Regions from separate parts of the Variovorax sp. AC194 genome, predicted to be linked through region 1. Evidence: riboswitches for the same ligand, from Rfam matches in the RefSeq annotation. Region 1 holds a riboswitch; the other holds the start of a gene.
The links. Region 1 has a riboswitch for glycine ahead of ACZYRS_RS29445 (D-amino acid dehydrogenase). Riboswitches for the same ligand answer to the same signal wherever they lie in the genome.
Positions count from the first base shown of each region.

Region 2: it holds a riboswitch for glycine, as region 1 does, so the genes downstream of both, gcvT (glycine cleavage system aminomethyltransferase GcvT) here and ACZYRS_RS29445 (D-amino acid dehydrogenase) in region 1, are expected to answer to the same signal.

Region 1 covers NZ_OZ409823.1:6,213,285-6,225,119, reverse strand. The annotation lists gene ACZYRS_RS29465 (LysE family translocator) at 1-58, opposite strand, end outside; gene ACZYRS_RS29460 (aminotransferase-like domain-containing protein) at 162-1,607, shown strand; gene ACZYRS_RS29455 (PhaM family polyhydroxyalkanoate granule multifunctional regulatory protein) at 1,699-2,457, shown strand; gene ACZYRS_RS29450 (FIST signal transduction protein) at 2,503-3,780, shown strand; gene ACZYRS_RS29445 (D-amino acid dehydrogenase) at 3,791-5,092, opposite strand; glycine riboswitch at 5,191-5,309, opposite strand; glycine riboswitch at 5,321-5,413, opposite strand; gene rfbB (dTDP-glucose 4,6-dehydratase) at 5,531-6,628, shown strand; gene rfbD (dTDP-4-dehydrorhamnose reductase) at 6,625-7,515, shown strand; gene rfbA (glucose-1-phosphate thymidylyltransferase RfbA) at 7,559-8,455, shown strand; gene rfbC (dTDP-4-dehydrorhamnose 3,5-epimerase) at 8,452-9,000, shown strand; gene ACZYRS_RS29420 (glycosyltransferase family 2 protein) at 9,005-10,030, opposite strand; gene ACZYRS_RS29415 (GtrA family protein) at 10,027-10,404, opposite strand; gene ACZYRS_RS29410 (hypothetical protein) at 10,410-11,835, opposite strand, start outside.
Region 2 covers NZ_OZ409823.1:4,545,005-4,556,839, forward strand. The annotation lists gene ACZYRS_RS21660 (TRAP transporter large permease) at 1-1,178, shown strand, start outside; gene ACZYRS_RS21665 (AraC family transcriptional regulator) at 1,191-1,985, opposite strand; gene ACZYRS_RS21670 (MFS transporter) at 2,078-3,280, shown strand; gene ACZYRS_RS21675 (L,D-transpeptidase Cds6 family protein) at 3,363-3,872, shown strand; gene ACZYRS_RS21680 (hypothetical protein) at 3,993-4,559, shown strand; glycine riboswitch at 4,595-4,685, shown strand; glycine riboswitch at 4,698-4,805, shown strand; gene gcvT (glycine cleavage system aminomethyltransferase GcvT) at 4,853-6,025, shown strand; gene gcvH (glycine cleavage system protein GcvH) at 6,098-6,469, shown strand; gene gcvP (aminomethyl-transferring glycine dehydrogenase) at 6,598-9,510, shown strand; gene ACZYRS_RS21700 (hypothetical protein) at 9,542-9,790, opposite strand; gene ACZYRS_RS21705 (DUF3014 domain-containing protein) at 9,906-10,829, opposite strand; gene ACZYRS_RS21710 (alpha/beta hydrolase) at 10,987-11,655, opposite strand; gene ACZYRS_RS21715 (NAD(P)H-dependent flavin oxidoreductase) at 11,668-11,835, opposite strand, start outside.

The DNA of each region.
Region 1 (11,835 bases):
GCGAAAAACTCATCGCCGTGGCCAACACCAGCAGCGCGGTGAATTCTTGCCAGTTCATGACACACACTCTAAACTTGAGACCATTACAGTTCCAGTACAGATGGCCGGACAAACAAGGCATCTGTATTGGTGACCCCATCGACACAGCACCTCGACACAGCATGCTGACACGAACCTCCACCCAGTCGTTGACCGGCCAGCTCGCAGACCGCCTGGCCGAGCGCATCCGCACCCGGCTGCTGCCGCCTGGCGCCCGGCTGCCCTCGGTGCGCGAATGCGCGCGGCAGCAGGGCGTGAGCCCGTACACGGTGGTCGCGGCCTACGACCAGTTGCTCGCGCAGGGGCTCGTCGAAGCCCGCCGGCAACGCGGCTTCTACGTGCGCGATTCGGCGCAGGGCCAGGACGGCCGTCCGGGCAAACCCGCCGACGCCGTCGGCGTGGGCGACATGCCCGCGGCCATGGCCGTGCAGATGATGGCCTCGCGCGTGCCGGCCGATGCGAGTTCGCTGATCCGCAGCATGTTCCACCGCCCGAGCGACAAGCCGCAGCCGGGCATGGGCGTGTTTCCGCCGGACTGGATGTCGTCCACCTTCATGCCCACGGCCGTGCGGCGCATGACCAGTACAGCCGTGCTGCAGGAGCTGTCGCTGCAATACGGCGAGCCCGCCGGCGACATGAGCCTGCGCCGCAGCCTCTCGCAGAAGCTGGTGGGCATCAACGTGCCGGCCGCGCCCGACCAGATCATCACCACCATCGGCGCCACGCATGCGCTGGACATCGTGAGCCGCACGCTGCTGCGCCCGGGCGATCCGGTGATGGTCGAGGAGCCGGGCTGGGCGCTCGAATTCGCGCGGCTGGAGGCGCTGGGCATGCGCATCCTGCCCGTGCCGCGGCGCGCCGACGGGCCCGACCTCGACGTGATGGCGCAGTACTGCGCGCTGCACAAGCCCAAGCTCTTCGTGAGCGTGAGCGTGCTCCACAACCCGACCGGCTACAGCCTCACGCCCGGGAGCGCGCACCGGGTGCTCAAGCTGGCGAACGAGCACGACTTCCACATCGTCGAGGACGACACCTACAGCCACCTCGCGCCCGAGCACGCCACGCGCCTGTGCGCGCTGGACGGCCTGCAGCGCACCGTCTACGTGAGCGGCTTCGCCAAGATCATCGCGCCCAACTGGCGCATCGGCTTCCTGGCCGCGCCGCCCGCGCTGAAGGACCGGCTGCTGGAGACCAAGCTGCTGGCCACGCTCACCTCGCCCACGCTCTTCGAGCGGGCGTTGTCGTGGTGCATCGACCAGGGCCAGCTGCGCCGGCATTCGGAGCGCGTGCGCATTCGCCTGGAGGGCGCGCGCGGGCGGTCGGTGAAGCTTGCGATGTCGCACGGCTGCACCTTCGCCTCGGAGCCGGCGGGGCTTTTCGGCTGGGTCGACACGGGCGTGGACACCGACGCGCTCACCCAGCGCATGCTCGACCAGGGCTACCTGCTCGCGCCGGGTTCGCTCTTCCACGCGCGCCGGCCACCGAGCACCATGATGCGGATCAACTTCGCAACCTCGCAGGACGCCACTTTCTGGAAGGTCTTCAGCAAGGTTCGAAGCGAGCTCTGACGGCGGGTAAAAGGCGGCGCCTGGCGGGCCAAAGCCCAGGGGCTTGGAGTAAGCTGGCAGCACAAGAAAACCCAGCCTGGAGACCTCCCGCATGACCAACGCCAGCCAACCCTTCAACTTCAGCCAGTTCGTCCCCGGATTCGACTTCCTGAAGAACCTGGCCGGGGGCGCCGCGGCGGGCGCCGGCGCGGCATCGGCGGTGCCGGGCATCCCGAGCCTGGCGAGCTGGGTGGCGCCCACGCTGAGCGTGGAAGAAGTCGACAAGCGCATCCAGGAACTCAAGACCGTGCAGTATTGGCTCGAGCAGAACGGCCATGCGCTCAAGGCCACGATCCAGGCGCTCGAGGTGCAGAAGATGACGCTCTCGACCCTGCGCGGCATGAACGTGCGGATGGAAGACCTGGCCAGCGCGTTCACCAAGCAGGCGGCAGCCGCCGCTCCGGCGCCCGCGCCCTTCGCAGCCGCCGCCCCCGAACCCGAACCGGTCGAGGAAGAAGACGAGGCCGAGATCGAGGAAGAAGAAGCACCGGCACCGAAGAAAAAGCCGCGCAGCAAGGCTGCCGCCGCCGATGGCGCCGGCGTGGTCGATCCGATGCAATGGTGGGGCTCGCTGACCGAGCAGTTCCAGCAGATCGCCAGTTCGGCGCTGCAGGACGCCGCCCAGCTCAAGGTCCCCGCCATGGCCCAGCCGCTGGCCGATGCGGTCGGCAAGGCGATGGGCAAGACGGCCGCCGCCAAGAAGCCCGCAGCCAAAACCGCGGCAAGAACCTCGGCCAAGAAGGCGGCAACGCCCGCCGCAAAGAAAAAGACGTCGGCCGCCGCCCGCAAGCGAACCACCGGCCGCCGCTGACGTCACACACATTCCACTTTTGAAGAGAACGGGTTGGCACGCATCATGAAGTTGTTTCCCACGGGTCATGCCACCCATCCGCAATGGCGCATGGCGGCCGGCCTCGTGCTGGCCCAGTTGCGCGCGCAAATGGCCTTGCCCGACTACGCGTCGTCGCCCACGCTCGGGCTCCTCTACATCACCGACCACTACGCGGCCGAGGCGCAGGAGATCCTGGATCACCTCGGCGCCGAGCTGCCCGAGGTGACCGACTGGTCGGGCACCGTGGGCATCGGCGTCTCGGCCAACAACGCCGAGTACTTCGACGAGCCCGGCATGAGCCTCATGCTCTGCGCGCTGCCCAGCGACCAGTACCGCGTGTTCTCGGGCGTGGCGCCGCTGGGCAATTCGGAGATGAGCGGGTTCGAGGCGCACACCGCGCTCGTGCACGCCGACCCCGCGACGCCCGATCTCACCGAGCTGATCGGCGAGATGGCCGGCCGCGTCGACACCGGCTACCTCTTCGGCGGCCTCTCGTCGGGCCGCGGCGGCGCGCTGCAGTTCGCGGTCGGCGGCAACGGCAACATCCGCGGGCACGGCGCTGCGGGCGGCGTGTTCTCGGGGGGCCTGTCGGGCGTGGTGTTCGGCGAGGGCGTGCGGCTGGTGTCGCGCGTCACGCAGGGCTGCCAGCCGCTGCGCTCGGGCGTGCGCGAGCGCGAGATCACCGAGGCCGACGGCAACCTCTTGCTCAAGCTGGACGGCGAGCCCGCGCTGGACGTGCTGCTGGCCGACCTGCAGGTGTCGCTCGAACGCCCGCAGGAGGCCATCGACGCGGTGCGCAACACGCTGGTCGGCCTGGCCGACGCGGGCAGCGACGGCGTGCGCCGCACCGGTGACCTGGGCGCCGACGTGCTGGTGCGCCACATCATCGGCCTGGACCCGACGCGCCGCGGCATCGCGATCGCCGACACGGCCGAGGCCGGCATGCGGCTGACCTTCTGCCGCCGCAACGCGCAGGCTGCGCGCGCGGACCTGATGCGCATCTGCGCGGAGATCCGCGAAGAGCTGGAGCCCGAAGAGCAGACGCTGGCCACCGCCCGCGCCGTCGCCGCCGGCGAAGCCGAAGCAGCGCCGCACCCGGCGCGCCGCATCGCGGGCGCGGTGTACGTGAGCTGCTCGGGCCGTGGCGGCCCGCACTTCGGCGCACCGGGCGCCGAGCTGCAGATCGTGCGCCACGCGCTGGGCGATGTGCCGCTGGTCGGCTTCTTCGCCGCGGGCGAAATCGCCCGGCACCACCTGTATGGCTACACCGGTGTGTTGACGGTGTTCACCAGCAAGGATTGACGGGCCGCGGTCAGGCCGGCTGCAGCACGCGCGGCTGCGGCGCCGGCATGCCGGTGAACGCAAAGTCCACCTCCGGCACGAGCCCGCTCACGATCCGCGCGATCGACTTGCCCGAGCCGCACGCGTGCGTCCAGCCGAGCGTGCCGTGGCCGGTGTTCAGGTACAGGTTCGGCAGCTTGGTCTTGCCGATCATCGGCACGTTGCTCGGGGTCGCGGGGCGAAGGCCCGTCCAGAACTGGGCTTGCGTGGTGTCGCCGGCGCCGGGGAAGAGCTCCTCGACGCGGCGCACGATGGCTTCGCAGCGCACGCGGTTCAGGTCGCGGTCGTAGCCGTTGAGTTCGGCCGTGCCGGCGATGCGGAGGCGGTCACCCGACTCCGATGTGTAGCGCGAGAACACGAGCTTGAATTCGTCATCGGTCAGCGAGACCTGGTGCGCCTTCGACGCGTCCTTCACGGGCAGCGTCACCGAATAGCCCTTGGCCGGATAGATCGGCAGGCGGATGCCCAGCGGCGCCGCGTACAGCGGGCTGAGCGATCCCATCGCCAGCACGAAGGCATCGCCGCGGATGCGCTGAAAGCGCCCTTCGCTGTCGGTCGCCTCGACGTGGTCGATGCTGCCGCCGGCTTCGCGCAGCGCGGTCACCGTGTGGCTCATGAGGAACTTCACGCCGGCCGCGGCCGCGAGGCCGACCAGCTCGCGCGCGAAGCGGTTGGCGTCGCCGGATTCGTCTTCGGCCGTGTAGGTGGCGCCGGCCAGCTGGGGGCGGATGTGGGCGAGCGCGGGCTCGATCTTCACGGCCTCGTCGGCCGAGATCACCAGCCGTTCGCAGCCGAGAGCGCGCATCTGCTCGGCCGGCTTGAGCGCGCCGTCGAACTCCTTTTGCGTCGTATAGAAATGCAGGATGCCCTGCGTGCGCTGGTCGTAACTCAGGCCCGTGTCGCGGCGCAGTTGCTGCAGCGTGTCGCGGCTGTAGGTGCCCAGGCGCACGATCTGTTCGATGTTGTGCCTGGTGCGCGCCGGCGTGCATTCGCGCAAAAACTGCAGGCCCCAGAGCCACTGGCGCATGTCGGCGCGGATGCGAAAGAGCAGCGGGGCGTCTTCCTTGCCGAGCCACTGCAGCACCTTGAGCGGCGCGCTGGGGTTGGCCCAGGGCTCGGCGTGGCTGACTGATATTTGCCCGCCATTGGCGAAGCTGGTTTCGGCGGCCGGGGTGGCCTGCCGGTCGATCACGGTCACTTCGTGGCCGAGTTGCTGGAGGTAATAAGCCGAAGTCACGCCGAGCAGGCCGGCGCCAAGAACGATCACGCGCATTGCAGGTACCTTTGAGGTGCAGCGCTTGAATGGCGGGCAAGATGCTGTTGGGTGCTATTGGTTCAATAGCAAGCAACCGGACGTCCGCCGTCCAAGTTGCCGCTCCCCCTGTCCTCGGTACCTGAGAGATTCACCTCTGTTGCACCTTGCAACGGGTTTGCTCCTTCGGTGCATCGCGACACCTTTGCGGGTGCGATGGCTCTCCAGACGGCGTTCGATGTGATGCAGTACTGACCCCCTGTTCGGGCCGACCTGAGCGTTTATGGGAGTTTGCGCCTTCGGTAGGGCCACCGGGGTGGCCCGCTCTCCTGCAGTGGGGCGATTGTAGGTGGGGCTTTCGAGGGCACCAAGCCTGGATTTCGGCCCTGCGGGCCAGTGGGATAATCTTCTATTCACATTCGCCGAGGGCGATCGTTCAGACAAACAACAGGGAATCCCATGATCCTGGTAACCGGCGGCGCCGGCTTCATTGGCGCCAACTTCGTGCTCGACTGGATTGCGCAAGGCAACGAGCCGGTCGTGAACCTCGACAAACTGACCTACGCGGGCAACCTGGAGACGCTCGCGTCGCTCAAGGACAACCCCAGCCACATCTTCGTGCAGGGCGACATCGGCGACAGCGCACTGCTCGATCGCCTGCTGGCCGAACACAAGCCGCGCGCCGTCGTGAACTTCGCGGCCGAATCGCATGTCGACCGCTCGATCCACGGCCCTGAAGACTTCGTGCAGACCAACGTGCTCGGCACCTTCCGCCTGCTCGAATCGGTGCGCGGTTACTGGAGCGCGCTGCCGGCCGACCAGAAGGCCGCCTTCCGCTTCCTGCATGTGTCGACCGACGAGGTCTACGGCTCGCTCTCCAAGACCGACCCGGCCTTCACCGAAGAGAACAAGTACGAGCCCAACAGCCCGTACTCGGCCAGCAAGGCCGCCAGCGACCACCTCGTGCGCGCCTGGCACCACACCTACGGCCTGCCAGTGGTCACCACCAACTGCTCGAACAACTACGGGCCGTTCCATTTCCCCGAGAAACTCATCCCGTTGATGATCGTCAACGCGCTCGCAGGCAAGCCGCTGCCCGTGTACGGCGACGGCATGCAGGTGCGCGACTGGCTCTATGTGAAGGACCACTGCAGCGCCATCCGCCGCGTGCTCGAAGCGGGCAGGCTCGGCGAGACCTACAACGTGGGTGGCTGGAACGAGAAGCCCAACATCGAGATCGTCAACACCGTCTGCGCGCTCCTCGACGAGCTGAGCCCCAAGGCCGACGGCAAGCCGTACAAGGAACAGATCACCTACGTCACCGACCGCCCCGGCCACGACCGCCGCTACGCCATCGACGCGCGCAAGCTCGAGCGCGAACTCGGCTGGAAGCCCGCAGAGACCTTCGACAGCGGCATCCGCAAGACCGTCGAGTGGTACCTCGCGAACGGCGAGTGGGTGCGCAACGTGCAAAGCGGCGCGTACCGCGAGTGGGTCGAAAAGCAATACGACGCCGCACCGGCCGGAACTGCCGGATCTGCGAAAGCCACCGCATGAAGCTGCTGCTGCTGGGCAAGGGCGGACAGGTCGGCTGGGAACTGCAGCGCAGCCTCGCGCCCCTGGGTGAACTGGTCGCGCTCGATTTCGACAGCACCGACTTCCACGCCGACTTCAGCCGCCCCGAGCAGCTGGCCGAAACGGTGCTGAAGGTGCACCCGGACGTCATCGTCAATGCCGCCGCGCACACCGCGGTCGACAAGGCCGAGAGCGAGCCCGACTTTGCCCGCAAGCTCAACGCCACCTCGCCCGGCGTGGTGGCCGAAGCGGCGCAGCAGATCGGCGCGCTGATGGTCCATTACTCGACCGACTACGTCTTCGATGGCAGCGGCAGCGAGCCCTGGAAAGAAGACGATGCCACGGGCCCGCTCAGCGTCTACGGCAGCACCAAGCTCGAAGGCGAGCAGCTGGTGGCGCAGCACTGCGCCAAGCACCTGATCTTTCGCACCAGCTGGGTCTACGCCGCGCGCGGCGGCAACTTCGCCAAGACCATGCTGCGCATCGCCAAGGAGCGCGACAAGCTCACCGTCATCGACGACCAGTTCGGCGCGCCCACCGGCGCGGAACTGCTGGCCGACATCACCGCGCACGCCATTCGCGCGACGCTGCAGGACCCGGCGAAGGCCGGGCTCTATCACGCGGTGGCCGGTGGCGTGACCACGTGGCACGGCTATGCGCGCTTCGTGATCGAGCAGGCCAAGGCCGCGGGCGTCGAACTCAAGGCCGGCCCCGAAGCGGTCGAGCCCGTGCCCACCACCGCATTCCCGACGCCCGCGACGCGCCCGCACAACTCGCGACTGGACACCAGCAAGCTGCAATCGACCTTCGGCCTCGTGCTGCCCGAATGGCAGTCCGGCGTCGCCCGCATGTTGCGCGAGACCTTCTGAGCGCAGCGCAAGACCCGAGCAAGACAAGAGACACGAACATCCCATGACCAAGACGACGCAACGCAAGGGCATCATCCTCGCCGGCGGCTCGGGCACCCGCCTGCACCCCGCGACGCTCGCCATGAGCAAGCAGCTGCTGCCGGTGTACGACAAGCCGATGATCTATTACCCGCTGAGCACGCTGATGCTGGGCGGCATGCGCGACATCCTGATCATCAGCACGCCGCAGGACACGCCGCGCTTCCAGCAACTGCTGGGCGATGGCAGCCAGTGGGGCATCAACCTGCAGTACGCAGTGCAGCCGAGCCCGGACGGGCTGGCGCAGGCGTTCATCATCGGGGACAAGTTCGTGGGGAATGACCCGAGCGCGTTGGTGCTGGGGGACAACATTTTTTATGGGCATGACCTTGCCCATCTGCTGGCCGATGCGGATGCCAAGACGTCGGGCGCGACGGTGTTCGCGTACCACGTGCAGGACCCGGAGCGCTATGGCGTGGTGGCGTTCGATGCCAAGGGCAAGGCCAGCAGCATCGAAGAAAAGCCATTGAAGCCGAAGAGCAACTACGCGGTGACTGGGCTTTACTTCTACGACAACCAGGTCGTCGATATCGCCAAGGCCGTGAAGCCGAGTCCGCGCGGCGAACTTGAAATCACGGCGGTCAACCAGGCGTACCTGGATCTCGACCAGTTGAACGTGCAGATCATGCAGCGCGGCTATGCATGGCTCGATACCGGCACGCACGACAGCCTGCTGGAAGCAGGGCAATTCATCGCCACGCTGGAGCATCGGCAGGGTCTGAAGATCGCGTGTCCCGAAGAGATCGCTTGGCGCAATGGCTTCATCACGACCGAGCAGCTCACCAAGCTCGCCGCACCGCTGGAGAAGAGCGGCTACGGCAAGTACCTCAAGCACCTGCTGAACGACGAGGTGCGCTCATGAAAGCCACGCCTACTGCGATCCCTGAGGTGATCGTGATCGAGCCGAAGGTGTTCGGCGATGCACGGGGCTTCTTCTTCGAGAGTTTCAACCAGAAGGCCTTCGACGAGGCCGTCGGCAAGCACGTTGACTTCGTGCAGGACAACCATTCGCGCTCAGTCAAAGGCGTGCTGCGCGGGCTGCACTACCAGATCCAGCAACCACAAGGCAAGCTCGTGCGGGTGGTGCGCGGTGCGGTGTTCGACGTGGCCGTCGACATCCGCAAGTCGTCGCCGACCTTCGGCCAATGGGTGGGTGTCGAGCTGAACGAAGACAACCACAAGCAGCTCTGGGTGCCGGCCGGATTCGCGCACGGCTTCCTGGTATTGAGCGAGACCGCGGAATTCCTCTACAAGACCACCGACTACTACGCGCCTACCCACGAGCGCGCCATTGTCTGGAACGACCCGCAGCTGGCCATTGAATGGCCCGCGACCGGCGTCGAGCCGCAGTTGTCGGGCAAGGACGCCGCGGCGTCGCTGCTGGCGAACGCCGCGCTGTTCGACTGATCGATCAATGCGGCGCCTGCGGGCGCTGCGCCTGCTGCGCACCGTCCAGCGGCGGCAACTGCAGGTGCAATGCCTGCGTCGGCTGGCCCGACACGTCGTAGTTGAGCCAGGACAGCAGCAGCTGGAATCCCAGGATGATCGGCAGGGCCGATGCCATCACCGTGCCCGCGGAGGCCACGCCGCCGCTGATGCGGTTCGACAGCAGATGCTCGGCGCCGTAGATGATGCCGAACGCCAGCAGCGGCACTGCGAACAGGAGTTCGAGCGAGGCGAGCGAAAAATCCGAGACGAAGTAACGGTAGAGCACGCGCTTGAAGAAGTTGCGCGTGTTGCCCTTGAGGAATGGCGCGATCACCTTCATCGGGCTCAGGCTCGAGGGCTCGCCATCGTAGGCCGCCTTCATCGGCATCTCGGAGACGACCGCCCGCAGCAGGTTCAGCCGGAACAGCATGTCGGACTCGAAGAAGTAGCGCTTCGCGATCTTTTCGGTGTCCAGTTCGGCCAGCACCCGCGTGTGGATCGCGGTATACCCGTTGGTCGGATCGAACAGCTGCCAGTACCCGCTCGACGCCTTGGTGATGAACGAGAGCGCGACGTTGCCGATCAGGCGAAGCGGCGGCATTGCGGCGACCCCGCCGGCGATGTGGAACCGGTTGCCCTTCACGTAGTCCGCCTGCCCCGAAAGGATCGGGCTGCACAACTGCGGGATGCGCTCCGGCGCCATCTGCCCGTCGCCGTCGATCTTGACGATGACCGAGGCCTCCGTCTTCAGGGCCGCGTTGTAGCCCGTGATCACGGCGCCGCCCACGCCCTGGTTCTCGGCGTGGAAGAGAACGGTGACCCGCGGATCGGTGCTGTGTTCGAGCACCGTCCGGCCGGTCTGGACCGGGCAGCAGTCGTCGACGACGAAGATCCAGCCGACCTCCGGCCCGACGCGCTGGATGACTTCCAGCGCCAGTTCGCCCGACCGGTAGCACGGGATGACGACCGCGATGGCGCGCGAGGGGGCGATGTTCGGTGTTGGCGTCATCGGTAAACCCAGGTCTTTGAAATGAAGAACGAGACGAAGGCCAGCACGAGTTCGACGCCGAGCTTGGCCGCCAGCAATCGATGGTCCGAGACGTGGTGGCTCGCCAGCGTGACCAGCTCGGAGCTCACGAAGGTCAGGGCCAGCCATAGGACCAGCAGCCTGACGAAGCTCTTCTTTGAGGTCGATGCGGTGTTGTCGGGCTGCCTGAACGTGATTGCACCGTTCAGCGCGAACCCCAGCAGAAGCGCGAGAAACCGCGAGATCGCGTTCGCGATCCACGGCGTGACCGACAGCTTGAGCAGCAGGTAGAAGATGATCGTGTCGGCGACGAGCTGCGTCACGCCGATCACGCCGAAGAGGACCAGTTGCCGCATGGCTTTCAGAACAGTCGGAGCCGGGCACTCAGGTCCCGGGTCTTGTACAGCGTATCGCCGGTCGCCGGCGGCTGCGGCTTGCACAGGCAATAGAGCGTATGGGTCGGGCCCACCAGCTCCGGCACCGCCTCGGCAAGCAGCACGGCGTTCAGCGCGGGTCGAGCGGCCGGATCGTTCTTCGCGAGCACGAAGCCGATGCCGTTGAGCGAAAGCAGCTGCTTCCAGCGTTCGCCGGTGAGATCAGCGTCCGCCTCGGTGCCCGCCGTCGAAAAGTAGGTGTCGTACCAGCTCTGCGCGAAGGCGCGGCCCGCGAACGGCGCCGTGAAGGGGCGCTCCTTGTCGGCAAGGAAGACGGCCTTGGCGTCGGGATTCTTCAGCAGGTGTGCAGCGGCGACAGCCTCGAAGGCAAAGGTTCGCAGAATCTGCTCGTTCGCGTCCCCCTTCGACTTCTTGACCAGGGAACGCAACTGCGCATGAAGCAGCCCCTCCCGGGGCAGGTAGATCGATGCCGGAATGAGCACCAGGTTGGCGGCAACCAGGAGGACGATGGCGCCCTCCGCAACCTTCGGCGCCACGTATCTGTGGACGGCGAACAGCGCGATCGGAATCGAGACGACCAGCAAGGGCGCGATGTAGCGCAGGTACTGGATCGCCGCGAACATGCCCACCAGCGCGAGCAGCAGCCAGAGCGTCGTGCGGCGCAGCGCCGGAAGGGCCAGCGTCGCGAGCAACGGGACACTCAGCGCCAGTACCGAAAGCCCCGCACCGCCGGCCTCGACCTCCTGGTACTTTTGCGTCGCGAACGTGAGGTCCCATACGCTGCGCCAACTCAAGCCTTGCGACCAGCGCATGTCGTGGAAATTCGTGGCCGGGAAGAACGGCGACTTGAAATAGGCGTTCAGCAGAGGCAGCAGCGGATTGCCGGTGAGAACCCAGGCATAGACGTAGCTCGAACTGCCGAAGACGAGTGCGATGGCCACAGCGATCAGCAGCTTGCGCGGCTCGGCCCTGAGGAACGCGGGCGCACAGACAAGAACCAGGGGCGCTATCACCAGGGCTTGCGACGCCTTCAGCGCGGCGAACAGCCCGGCCAGGATCACGAGCGCGTAGATCGCGTTCGCGTCCTTGTCCCTGCAGATCCGCACGCAGAGGATGGCCAGCGCCAGCGTGAGGGGAACGAGTTCGTTCTCCACCTGCGCGGTTCCGAAGAGGCCGCTGATGTAGGGCTGGCTCGCATAGAGGGCAATGCCCAGCCACTTCCACTTGTCGTTCAGGCCGATGAGCGCGCCGAACCGCCACAGCGCACAGCAGGCGAGCCAGAACCATCCGACGTTGACGGCGCCGCGGGATTCCGTGTTGGCCAGCACGCTCACCACGCCATGGACGATGTCGGAGGCCCACGGTGCGACCGCCCAGACCTGCGTGGCCACG
Region 2 (11,835 bases), 1.7 Mb from region 1:
ATCCGCTCATGGTGCTGCTGAAGGAAACCTTCACCGGCATCGACAGTTTTCCGCTGATGGCCGTGCCCTTCTTCATCCTGGCGGCCGAGCTCATGAGCGGCGGCTCGCTCACCGAGGTGCTGCTGCGCTTCGCGGGCCAGTTCGTGGGCCACCGGCGCGGGGGCCTGGGCTACACCAACGTGGTGTCGCTCACCTTCTTCTCGGGCATCTCGGGCTCGGCGCTGGCCGACGCGGCGGGGCCGGGCTCGATGCTCATCAAGATGATGGACAAGGCCGGCTACGACCGCTCTTACGCGGCGGCGCTCACGGCCTCCACGGCCATCGTGGGGCCGATCATTCCGCCCTCGATCATCATGATCATCTATGCGCTGCAGGACGAGAGCGTGTCGGTGGGCACGCTGTTCGCGGCCGGCATTTTTCCGGGCATCCTCATCGCGGTGGCGATGTGCGTGGTGAACTTCCATGTCTCGAAGAAACGCAACTACAAGGGCGATGGCCAGACGCCGCCGCTGCGCGAAATTCTCGTCACGACCTGGAAGGCGATTCCCGCGATCCTGTTGCCGGTGGTCATCCTGGGCGGCATGCGCGCCGGCTGGTTCACGCCGACCGAGGCGTCGGTGGTGGCGGTGTTCTATGCGCTGGTGTGCGGCAAGTTCATCTACCGCACGCTCGAGTGGAAGATGCTGCCCGACATCCTCTCGCGCTCGGCCCTGCTCTCGGCCTCGGTGCTGATCATCATCGGCCTCTCGGCCTCGTTCGCGTGGGTGCTGACCATCGAGGGCATTCCGCAGCAGATGGCCGAATGGCTCATCAGCATGAACCTCTCGCCGTGGATGTTCCTGATCATCGTCAACGTGTTCCTCTTGCTGTTCGGCATCTTCATCGAGCCGCTGCCGGGGGTGATGGTGCTGGCGCCGATCCTTGCGCCCGTGGCGATCAAGCTGGGCGTGGACCCGGTGCACTTCGCGATGATCGTGATCTTCAACCTCACGCTCGGGATGATCACGCCGCCGGTGGGTGGGCTCTTGTTCGTGACCTGCAACGTGTCGAAGGTGCCGATGTCGGCGCTGGTGAAGGAGCTGGTGCCGTTCCTGTGGGCGCACGGCGCGGTGCTGATGATCCTGACCTTCGTGCCGGCGCTCAGTACCTGGCTGCCGCGGGCGCTCGGATTCAAGTAGCGGCGCGGCCAATCATTCCTTTTCCTTTTCTTCTTCCTGGCGAAAGTAGAGGCTGGGCGGCGCGCCCAGCGTGCGCCGGAACATCGCGGTGAACGCGCTCGGGCTCTCGTAGCCGTGCGCGAGCGCCACCTCCAGGATCGAGGCGCCCGCCGCCAGTTTCGGCAGGCTCAGCAGCAGCCGCACCTGGCGGCACCACGCGCCGAAGTTCATGCCCGTCTCGCGCTGGAAGAGGCGCGCCAGCGTGCGCGTGTTCATGTGCAGCCTCTCTGCCCAGTCGTCGAGCGTCGCATTGAGCGACGGGTCGCGCACCAGTTCCTCGCACAGCGCCGCCAGGCGCGCATGGCGCGGCATGGGCACATGCAATTGCAGCGCGGGCGCGGCCTCGATTTCGTCCAGGATGAGCTCCATCACGCGCTCGTCGCGGCTGCCCGGCGCGTAGTCCAGCGGCAGCGACACGGCCGCGACGATCAGCTGCCGCAGCAAGGCGCCCACGCGGATCACGCGGCAGGCGCTGCCCAGGTCGGCGCGCGTGCCGGGCTCGATGAAGACGGTGCGCATCCGCACCTCGCCGGCCAGCCGGATCTGGTGCGTCATGCCCGGCGGCACCCACACGCCGCGCCCGGTCGGCACGACCCAGCTGCCGGCCGCGGCGCCCACGATCATCACGCCCGAGATCGCATGGATGAGCTGGCCGCGCCGGTGCGCGTGCGGCGGAATGAAGGTGTCGCCCCCGGGGTCGGTCGCCAGCGCGGCGACGGCGCGCGGCGTGAACTCGCCTTCTTCGGGGCGCAGGTTCAGTGTGTCCATTTCTCGACGACGTTTGCGGATTTGCAGCGAGACCATCTTCGCACGGCTTCCTACGATGACCCTCCCCCTCAGGACCTCAAGGAAACCATCGAATGGACAAGCGCCGACTCGGGCTGCTCACCGGCACCCATGCCGTCAACGACCTCTACCAGGGCCTCGTGCCCGCCCTGCTGCCCTTCATGGTGCTGGAGCGCGGCTACAGCTACACGGCGGTGAGCGGGCTGATGCTGGCGGCCACCGGGCTCTCCAGCGTGGTGCAGCCGCTCTTCGGCCTGTATGCCGACCGCCATCCGCGCGGCTGGCTCGTGCCCGTGGGCTTCCTGGCCGCGGCGCTGGGCGTGGTGCTGGCGGGCCTGAGCCGGAGCTACCTGCTGACCTGGATCGCCATGACGCTGTGCGGCCTCGGCATCGCGGCCTTCCACCCGCCCGCGACCGTGGCGGCGCGCGCTGCCGGCGGCGCCTCGCAGAAGGCCATGAGCGTGTTCTCGGTGGGCGGCACCATCGGCGCCTCGTTCGCGCCGATGCTGGCGGCCGCGGTGGTCGGCGGCGGCGGGCTCGCGCGCAGCTACCTGCTGGGCGTGCCCGCGCTGGCGATGGGCGTGGTGTGGTTCATGGCCCACGCGGCTCATGCACGGCGCGGTGCGGGTGCTGCGGCCGCGGCGGCGGCGCGGCAGCGGGCCGCCGTCGATGGGCCGAAGCCCGCCAACGACTGGCGCGCATTCGGCCTGCTGGTGGCGACCGTGGTGGGCTGGTCGATCCCGTATGTCACGGTGCTCTCGATGCTGTCGCTGCGCATCACGCGCGACCTGCACGGCACGGCCTTCCAGGGCGCCGCGGCCCTCACCGGCTTCACCGCTTCGGGCGCGGTGGGCGTGCTGCTCGGCGGGTGGCTGGGCGACCGCATCGGCCGCATGGGCACCATCCGCAGCGGCTACCTGCTGGCGCTGCCGGCGCTCGCGGGCCTGGTGCTCGCGCCGACTGCCGGCTGGGCGCTGGCCTGCACCGCGCTGCTGGGCATGAGCATGTTCCTGCCCTTCGCCGCGCAGGTCACGCTCGCGCAGGACTACCTGCCGCGCAACCCGGCCACGGCCAGCGGCATCACGCTCGGGCTGGCGCTCTCGGTGGGCGGGCTGGTGTCGCCGCTGTTCGGCATGCTGTCGGACGCGCGCGGGCTGGGCGTCACGTTCGGCGTGGTGCTGTGCGTGCTGGGCGCGGCGACCGCGCTGGCCCTGCGGCTTCGCAACCGTGCGCCCGCCATCGCGCAGCGCGACGCCCAGGCGACGGCCGCGGCCTGAGCGCGTGCCGCCTGGGCCCTGTCACGGGTTCGCTGCCAGAATCGGCGCCACGCCAACAACCGATACCCGAGGGAACCGCACCATGAACCGACTCGTCGCCTGCCTGCTCACCGCAGGGCTGCTGTCCACCGCCGCACTGGCCGCGCCACCTTCGGCATCGCCACCCGCTGCGGCGGCCTCCGCGGCCGCAGCGGCGCCGGCGCCCGCTGCCGCTCCCGCTCCCGCTCCCGCAACAGCAGCAGCCCCCTCCGCCGGCATCGCCGAAGTCGAAGCCGCCGTGCGCGCCTGGGCCGCGGCCTGGTCGGCGCGCGACGTGGACCGCTACCTCGCGGCCTACGCCCCCGACTTCACGCCCGCGAAGAAGCAGGACAAGAAGCGCTGGGAGGCCGAGCGCCGCACCCGCATCGCCAACAAGTCGGCGATCAGCGTCGCGGTCGACGACCTCGTCATCAGCGTCAGCGGCCAGACCGCGAGCGCGCGCTTCAAGCAGGTCTACAGCGCCGACAAGCTCAAGAGCACCGACCGCAAGACGCTGGAGCTGCAGCGCGTGGGCGACAAGTGGCTCATCCGCAAGGAAAGCACCGGCGGCTGAAGAATCGAGCGCCAGACGGCGCAGCGGCGGTGATATCCCCTGTAAGTCAAACAGGTTCATGAAGGTGTCACCGCCTGCAACGATGCTGCAGCCATCGATCTTTCGAAAGCTGTGGCCGCCATGTTTCCCACCAAGACCGACAAGGCACGCGACGAACTCCAAGGCGGGCAACGCACGCTCAGCCAGCGCGAGCGCGCGCTGCTGCTGATGGCCGACGGCCGGCGCTCGCTGACCGACTTCAGCCCGCTGTTCGCGAGCCGCATCGAGGCGGAGCAGGCGATCCAGGCGCTGATGAGCAAGGGGTATCTGCAGGATGCGCGGCCTGCCGCTGCGGCGCCTGCAGCCCAGCCGGCACAGCCGCCCGCGGCGACAACCCCGCCCGAGCCGGTGCCCACGTCCAACCCGATCCAGCTCACCGCCACGGCCGACAACTTCGACGGCAAGCGCTCTCTCGCGACCACGCGGATGTTCCTGTTCGACATCTGCGAGCGCATGTTCGTGCGGCGCGATCCCAAGTTCGCCCTGCAGATGCGCGACGCCCTGCGCGAGGCGCGCGACCGCGAGGCGATGCTCACCATCGCCGCGCTGATGCTCAGCGAAATCGAGAAGACGGCGGGTGTCGAGCGGGCCGAATCGCTGCGCGAGCGCATCGAGCGGCTGCTGCCGCCGGCCGAAATCGTGCACTGACCCCACGCGCTCAGGGCTTGCGCGATCCACTACACTCGGCGGAGTCAGGAGAGAGCCCCGCGCGACGGGGCCGCCGAAGGCGCAGGGGATTCCCGAACGCTCAGGCAAAAGGACTGACAAGACGCCGGTGCACACCGGCGTTTCCTTGCTGGAGAGAGGCCGTTGCACCATGTGCGCCGGCCCACCGAAGGAGCAAACCCCGATCGTGGGGCGAATCTCTCAGGTAAAGCGGACAGCAGGGGTGGCCCGTGGCGTTGCAGCCATGGATTTCGACTGCCCCTTTGGAGTGCCCCGTGGCCGCTTCTTCCGCTCCCGATACCCAACTTCTCAAGACGCCGCTGTACGACCTCCACGTGGAGCTCGGCGCACGCATGGTGCCCTTCGCGGGCTACTCGATGCCCGTGCAGTACCCCGCCGGTTTGATGGCCGAGCACAGGCACACGCGCGATGCGGCCGGCCTCTTCGACATCTCGCACATGGGCCAGTTGCGCCTCGTCGGCCCCGACGCCGCAGCCGCCTTCGAGACCCTGATGCCCGTCGACGTGATCGACCTCGCCCCCGGCAAGCAGCGCTACGGCCTGCTGCTGAACGACGAGGGCGGCATCCTCGACGACCTGATGTTCTTCAACGAAGGCCACGGCTCGCTCTTCGTGATCGTGAACGGCGCCTGCAAGGTGGTGGACCTCGCGCACATCCAGCAGAAGATCGGCGCGCGCTGCGAGGTGCAACCGCTGCCCGACCACGCGCTGCTCGCGCTGCAGGGCCCGCAAGCCGCGGCCACGCTGGCGCGGCTGTCCCCCGGCATCGAGCGCTTCGTGTTCATGACGGGCGGCGCGGTGCAGATCGGCGGCATTGCGGCCTTCGTCACGCGCAGCGGCTACACGGGCGAAGACGGCTTCGAGATCTCCGTGGCCGGCAAGGACGCCGACGCCCTCGCCCGCCTGCTGCTGGCCCAGCCCGAGGTCAAGCCCATCGGCCTGGGCGCGCGCAACTCGCTGCGGCTGGAAGCCGGGCTCTGCCTCTACGGCAACGACATCGACACCACCACCACGCCGGTCGAGGCCTCGCTCAACTGGGCGATGCAGAAGGTGCGCCGCACGGGCGGCGCGCGCGAAGGCGGCTTTCCGGGCGCGGCCAAGATCCTTGCCCAACTCACAGCCGCGACCGTCGGCGCGGCCGGCCACACCGACCATGACACCCTGAAACGCAAGCGCGTCGGCCTCGTCGCGCTGGAGCGCATTCCGGTGCGCGACGGCACGCTGCTGCAATCCTTCGAAGGCCAGGACATCGGCATCGTCACCAGCGGCCTGCTCGGCCCGAGTGCCGACCGTTGTGTCGCGATGGGCTACGTGGCCACCGCGTTCTCGGAGCCCGGCACGCGCGTGCAGGCCATCGTGCGCGGCAAGCCGGTGCCGATGGAGGTCTCGACCATGCCCTTTGTGCCGACCCGCTACTACCGCGGATGACCGAGGCTGATCGCGCTTGACCGCGGCTAGGCTCTGCATCCCGATTCAATTTTTTCCACGAGGAGTTTCCCCATGAGCATCAAGTACACCAAGGACCACGAGTGGGTCTCGGCCGAAGGCGGCGCCGCCACCGTCGGCATCACCGTGCATGCGCAGGACGCGCTGGGCGACGTCGTGTTCGTCGACCTGCCCGAAGTGGGCAAGACCTTCGCGCAGGGCGAAGTGGCCGGCGTCGTCGAATCGGTGAAGGCCGCGGCCGACGTGTTCATGCCCGTCTCGGGCGAGATCACCGAAGTGAACGAAGCGCTGCGCGCCGACCCCTCGCTCGCCAACAGCGACCCGCTGGCCACCGGCTGGTTCTTCAAGGTCAAGCTGAGCGAGCCCGCGCAGCTCGATGCGCTGCTCGACGCCGCCACCTACGACAAGTTCGCAGCCGAATCCTGAAAATGCTCGCCCCTCGGCTTGCCACTTCGTGTGCTTCGCCATCCCCCATGGGGAAGGCGCGGCCCGCCTTGCGGCGGCCCGGCGGCGACCGCTGAGCCTCTCTTCTTTTTTACGCCGATATCACCGCCATGCCGATTCCCGCCCTTCCCTCTTTGCAAGAACTAGAGAACGCCGAAGAATTTCTCGCCCGCCACATCGGCATCGATGCGGCGGACGAGGCGCGCATGCTGCCGGTGATCGGCTCGGCCACGCGGGCCGAACTCATCGACGGCATCGTGCCCGCGGCCATTCGCCGCGCGAAGCCGATGCGCCTGCCGGCCCCGGTGACCGAGGCCGAGGCGCTGGCCGAATTGAAGGCGATGGCGTCGAAGAACAAGGTGTTCAAGAGCTTCATCGGCCAGGGCTACTACGGCACGCACACGCCGGGGGTCATCCTGCGCAACGTGCTGGAGAACCCCGCCTGGTACACCGCGTACACGCCCTACCAGGCCGAGATCTCGCAGGGCCGCATGGAGGCCCTGCTCAACTTCCAGACGATGGTGTGCGACCTCACGGGCATGGCCATCGCCAACGCGTCGATGCTCGACGAAGCCACGGCCGCGGCCGAGGCGATGACGCTCGCCAAGCGCAGCGTGAAAAGCAAGAGCAACGTGTTCCTCGTCTCGGGCGACTGCCATCCGCAGACCATCGAAGTCATCAGGACGCGCGCCGCGCCGCTGGGCATCGAAGTGAAGGTGAGCACCGTCTCCGAGACGCTGCCGCACCTGATGGCGAGCTGCGAATTCTTCGGCGTGCTCGCGCAGTACCCGGCCACCACCGGCCACGTGCACGACCTGCGCCCGCTCGCGGGCCACGCCCATCAATGCGACGCCGCCTTCTGCGTGGCCGCCGACCTGCTCGCGCTCACGCTGCTCGCGCCGCCCGGCGAATGGGATGCCGACATCGTCTGCGGCACCACGCAGCGCTTCGGCATGCCGCTGTGCAACGGCGGCCCGCACGCCGCGTACCTGGCCTGCCGCGATTCGTTCAAGCGCTCGCTGCCGGGGCGCCTGGTCGGCGTGAGCGTCGACACGCACGGCCAGCCCGCCTACCGCCTCGCGCTGCAGACGCGCGAGCAGCACATCCGCCGCGAGAAGGCCACCTCCAACATCTGCACCGCGCAGGTGCTGCCGGCCGTGGTGGCCAGCATGTACGCCGTGTACCACGGGCCCGACGGGCTCACGCGCATCGCGCAGCGCGTGGCGGCGCTCACCGCCATCCTCGCGCAGGGCCTGGCGCAAATGGGCCGCGAGCCGGTCAACGAATTCGCCTTCGATTCGCTCACGATCCGCACCGGCGACGACACACCGAAGATCATCGAGCGCGCGACCGCCGCCGGCGTCAACCTGCGCCAGCGGCTGCAGCAGCACCTGGGCATCTCTCTGGACGAAACCACGACGCGCGCCGATGTCGAAACGCTCTGGGCCCTGTTCGTGCCCGCCGGCACCGCGATGCCGCGCTTCGACGACCTGGCCAACACCGCGCCGCGCCTGCCCGAAGACCTGCGCCGCACGAGCGCCTTCCTCACGCACCCGGTGTTCAACACGCACAAGAGCGAGACGGCGATGCTGCGCTACATCCGCAGCCTCTCGGACAAGGACCTCGCGCTGGACCGCAGCATGATCCCGCTGGGCAGCTGCACGATGAAGCTCAACGCGACCAGCGAGATGATCCCCATCACCTGGCCCGAGTTCGCGAACATCCACCCCTTCGCGCCCGCCGAGCAGCAGCTGGGCTATGCGCAGCTCGATGCGCAGCTGCGCGCGTGGCTCTGCGAAGCGACGGGCTACGCGGGCATCAGCCTGCAGCCCAACGCGGGCTCGCAGGGAGAGTACGCGGGCCTGCTGGCCATCAAGTCGTTCCATGAAGCCAAGGGCCAGGGCCACCGCAACATCTGCCTGATTCCCTCGTCGGCGCACGGCACCAACCCCGCGAGCGCGCAGATGGTGGGCCTGCAGGTGGTGGTGACGGCCTGCGATGCGCAGGGCAACGTCGACATGGACGACTTGAAGCGCGCCTGCGAAAAGCACAGCGACAAGCTGGCCGCCGTGATGATCACCTACCCCAGCACGCACGGCGTGTTCGAGACGCGCGTGAAGGAACTCTGCGAGCTCGTGCACGAACACGGCGGCCGCGTGTACGTCGATGGCGCCAACATGAACGCGCTGGTCGGCGTGGCCGCGCCGGGCGAATTCGGCGGCGACGTGAGCCACCTGAACCTGCACAAGACCTTCTGCATTCCGCACGGCGGCGGCGGCCCGGGCGTGGGCCCGGTGTGCGTGGTCGAAGACCTCGTGCCCTACCTGCCGGGCCATGCGACGGCCGGCGTCGCATCGAACGGCGTGGGCGCCGTGTCGGCCGCGCCGCTGGGCAACGCGGCGGTGCTGCCGATCAGCTGGATGTACTGCCGCATGATGGGCGCCAAGGGCCTGCAGGCCGCGACCGAGACGGCCATCCTGAGCGCCAACTACATCAGCGCGCGGCTGAAGGACCACTACCCCACGCTGTACGCGAGCCCCAACGGGCACGTCGCGCACGAGTGCATCCTGGACCTGCGCCCGCTCAAGGACACGAGCGGCGTCACCGCCGAAGACGTGGCCAAACGCCTCATCGACTACGGCTTCCACGCGCCCACGCTGAGCTTCCCCGTGCCCGGCACGCTGATGGTGGAGCCCACCGAGAGCGAGCCGCTGGCCGAGCTCGACCGCTTCATCGACGCGATGATCGCCATCCGCGGCGAGATCCGCCGCATCGAGGAAGGCGTGTGGCCCAAGGAAGACAACCCGCTCAAGCACGCACCGCACACCGCGGCCAGCCTGCTGGGCACCGAGTGGGCGCACCCGTATTCGCGCGAACTCGGCGCGTTCCCGCTGGCCGAACTCAAGCAGGCCAAGTACTGGCCGCCGATCGGCCGCGTGGACAACGTTTACGGCGACCGCAACCTGTTCTGCAGCTGCGTGCCGGTGGGCGAGTACGAGGAAACCGAAGCGGCCCGGGGCTGAACGCAGGGGCGCTGCGGCGCCCCCATCGGGATCAGCCCTCGCGGCGGTACATCGACCACTTCACGGTGAGGATGTCCGCCGCGATCTTCGCGGCGTTCACGCCCGCGTAGGTCTCGGACGGGTTGAACTCGAAGCCCTCCTGGTACCGCTTGACCTGTGCGAAGTCGCGGTCGAAGGTCATCGGGCCCATGAGCTCCGCGGGGTTGACGCCCGCGGGGAGCGCGAGGAATTTCTCCGGATCGGTGGCACTCTGGTAGAGGTCGACGCTCATCTGGTTCATATGCTTGTCCTCGTGATTGGAAAGCACATGGTCCCCGGCCCCGGCGCCGCGCGCAATCGGTCCGCGCCTACACGGCGCGCCGGATCAAGCCCGAAGGCCCGCCCTCGAAATTGCCTCAGGGCTGCTTCTTCCTGGCCAGCTCGCCCGTGGCGATCTGCTGGCGAAAGCCGCGCAGGCTGGCCTTCACCTTGCGCTCGTTCTCCGGCCCCATGCGCACCATGATCTTCTGGCCCGAGGACATGGCCTCCAGCTTCGCGTCGACGTACTCGTAGCGCACCCACGGCCGCTGCGAAGGCACGTCGCCCTTCACCTCGACCAGCCGCACCTGCACCGGGCCGCTGGGCTCGGGCGCCTGCAGCAGGTGGTCGATGACGGCGATGAGCCGGTCGTTGAAGTAGCGCCCCGGAAAGCCCAGCTCCTCGTACGCCTTCTGGAACAGCGGATAGAGCTTGGCGTACACCGTCGCCGCCTTGGCCGGATCGACCGTCTCGGCCAGCAGCACGATGCCGTTGTAGCGCGCCGCGTTGTTCGCGGCGATGGTCTGCGTGCCCCCCTGTTGCGGCCCGTCGGTGATGAAGCGCTGCCCCGTGGGCTGCACCGGCCAGGCGCTGGCGGGCGCCTGCTCGCGCGCGAGGTTGTCGACCGTGGCCACGAAGCGCCGCACGATGCCGTCCGAGCGCAGGTAGGCCGAGGCGTTCTTGCCGCCGATCAACTCGCTCAATGCCTTCATCACGCGCGAATCGGATTCCGCGAGCGCCGGCAAGGCGGCATCGGGCGGCGCGAGCGCATCGACGGGGTTCTGCGGGCCCGTGGGCTCGGCAGCCGCGGGCGGTGCGGCGGGCCGGTCGTCGGGCGCCGCGGCGACGGGCGTGGGCTCGGGCGCTTTCTGTTGTTGCTGGTACCAGCGCCAGCCGAAGAACGCGGCCGCCAGCACCACGAGGCCGATGACGACGATCATGCCGATCGGCGTCTCGCGGCGGGGGCGGAATTCGGGGGCGTCCCGGGAGCCTGGGGAGTCCGAGGATGGGTTGTCGGTCATGGCGGCACGTTCCTTTTTGCTGAAGGCTGTGTGATGCAACAGGTCGGTCGATGTTGCATCAATCGGTACCCCATTCACGCCTGAGCTCGTAACGCCTTGTGACGCGGGGCACCGTCCACGCACCGCCCAGCACCGCTTACACACCGCGCCCGATGGTTCAGGCCGGCGCGCTGAGCGACTGCAGCCACGCGACCGTGCCCTGCAGTTCGGCCGGGCGGAGCTCGTGCGCGCCCGGAAAGTCCGAGCCCGACAGCGCCAGCGGCAGCGTGCGCGCGAGCTCGCGCGTGACCTCGGCAGCGCTCGGCGGAATCACGTTGTCGGCGCTGCCATGGCTCACCCACAGCGCCTTGCCCTCGAAGGCCTCGGCGGGCGCGATGTGCGGCACCACCTGCGACAGCAGCCGGCTGTGCCACACCATCGCGGCGCGCAGCTTCGCGGGCTGCGTGAGCAGCAGCGACAGCGCCATGATCCCGCCCTGGCTGAAGCCGCCCACCACGATGCGCTCGGGCGGCACGCCCAGCTGCTGCGCGGCCGAGTCGATCATCTCCCCGACGAGAAAGCGGCTCTCGCGCTCCTGTTCTTCGTCGATCTGCCGCTCGCCGTTGGGCAGCACGCCGAACTCGAACCACGCATAGGCATCGGGCGACAGCACATAGGGCGCGCGCAGGCTCAGCACATGGAACTGCGGCGGCATCAGCCGCGCGAGGCCGAACAGGTCCTGCTCGTTGCTGCCCACGCCGTGCATCAGCACCAGCAGCCAGGGCTCGCGCACGTTGGCCTGTGCGCTGTGTTCGAGAAACTTGAGGGGCAGGTGAAGTTGGGTCATGAATGCGTTCGTTCAGAGGGATGCTTGAAAACCTTGGGCGAGCGCGCGCGTCACTTCGGCGGCCGACACCTCGCGGCAGCCGGTGGCGTTCTGCCCCGACCACAGCGGCGAGAAGTCGCCGCTGCCCTGCGCTTCGGCCTTCGCGCGCAGCGGCGCGATGCCCGATGTGGCGAGCGGAAA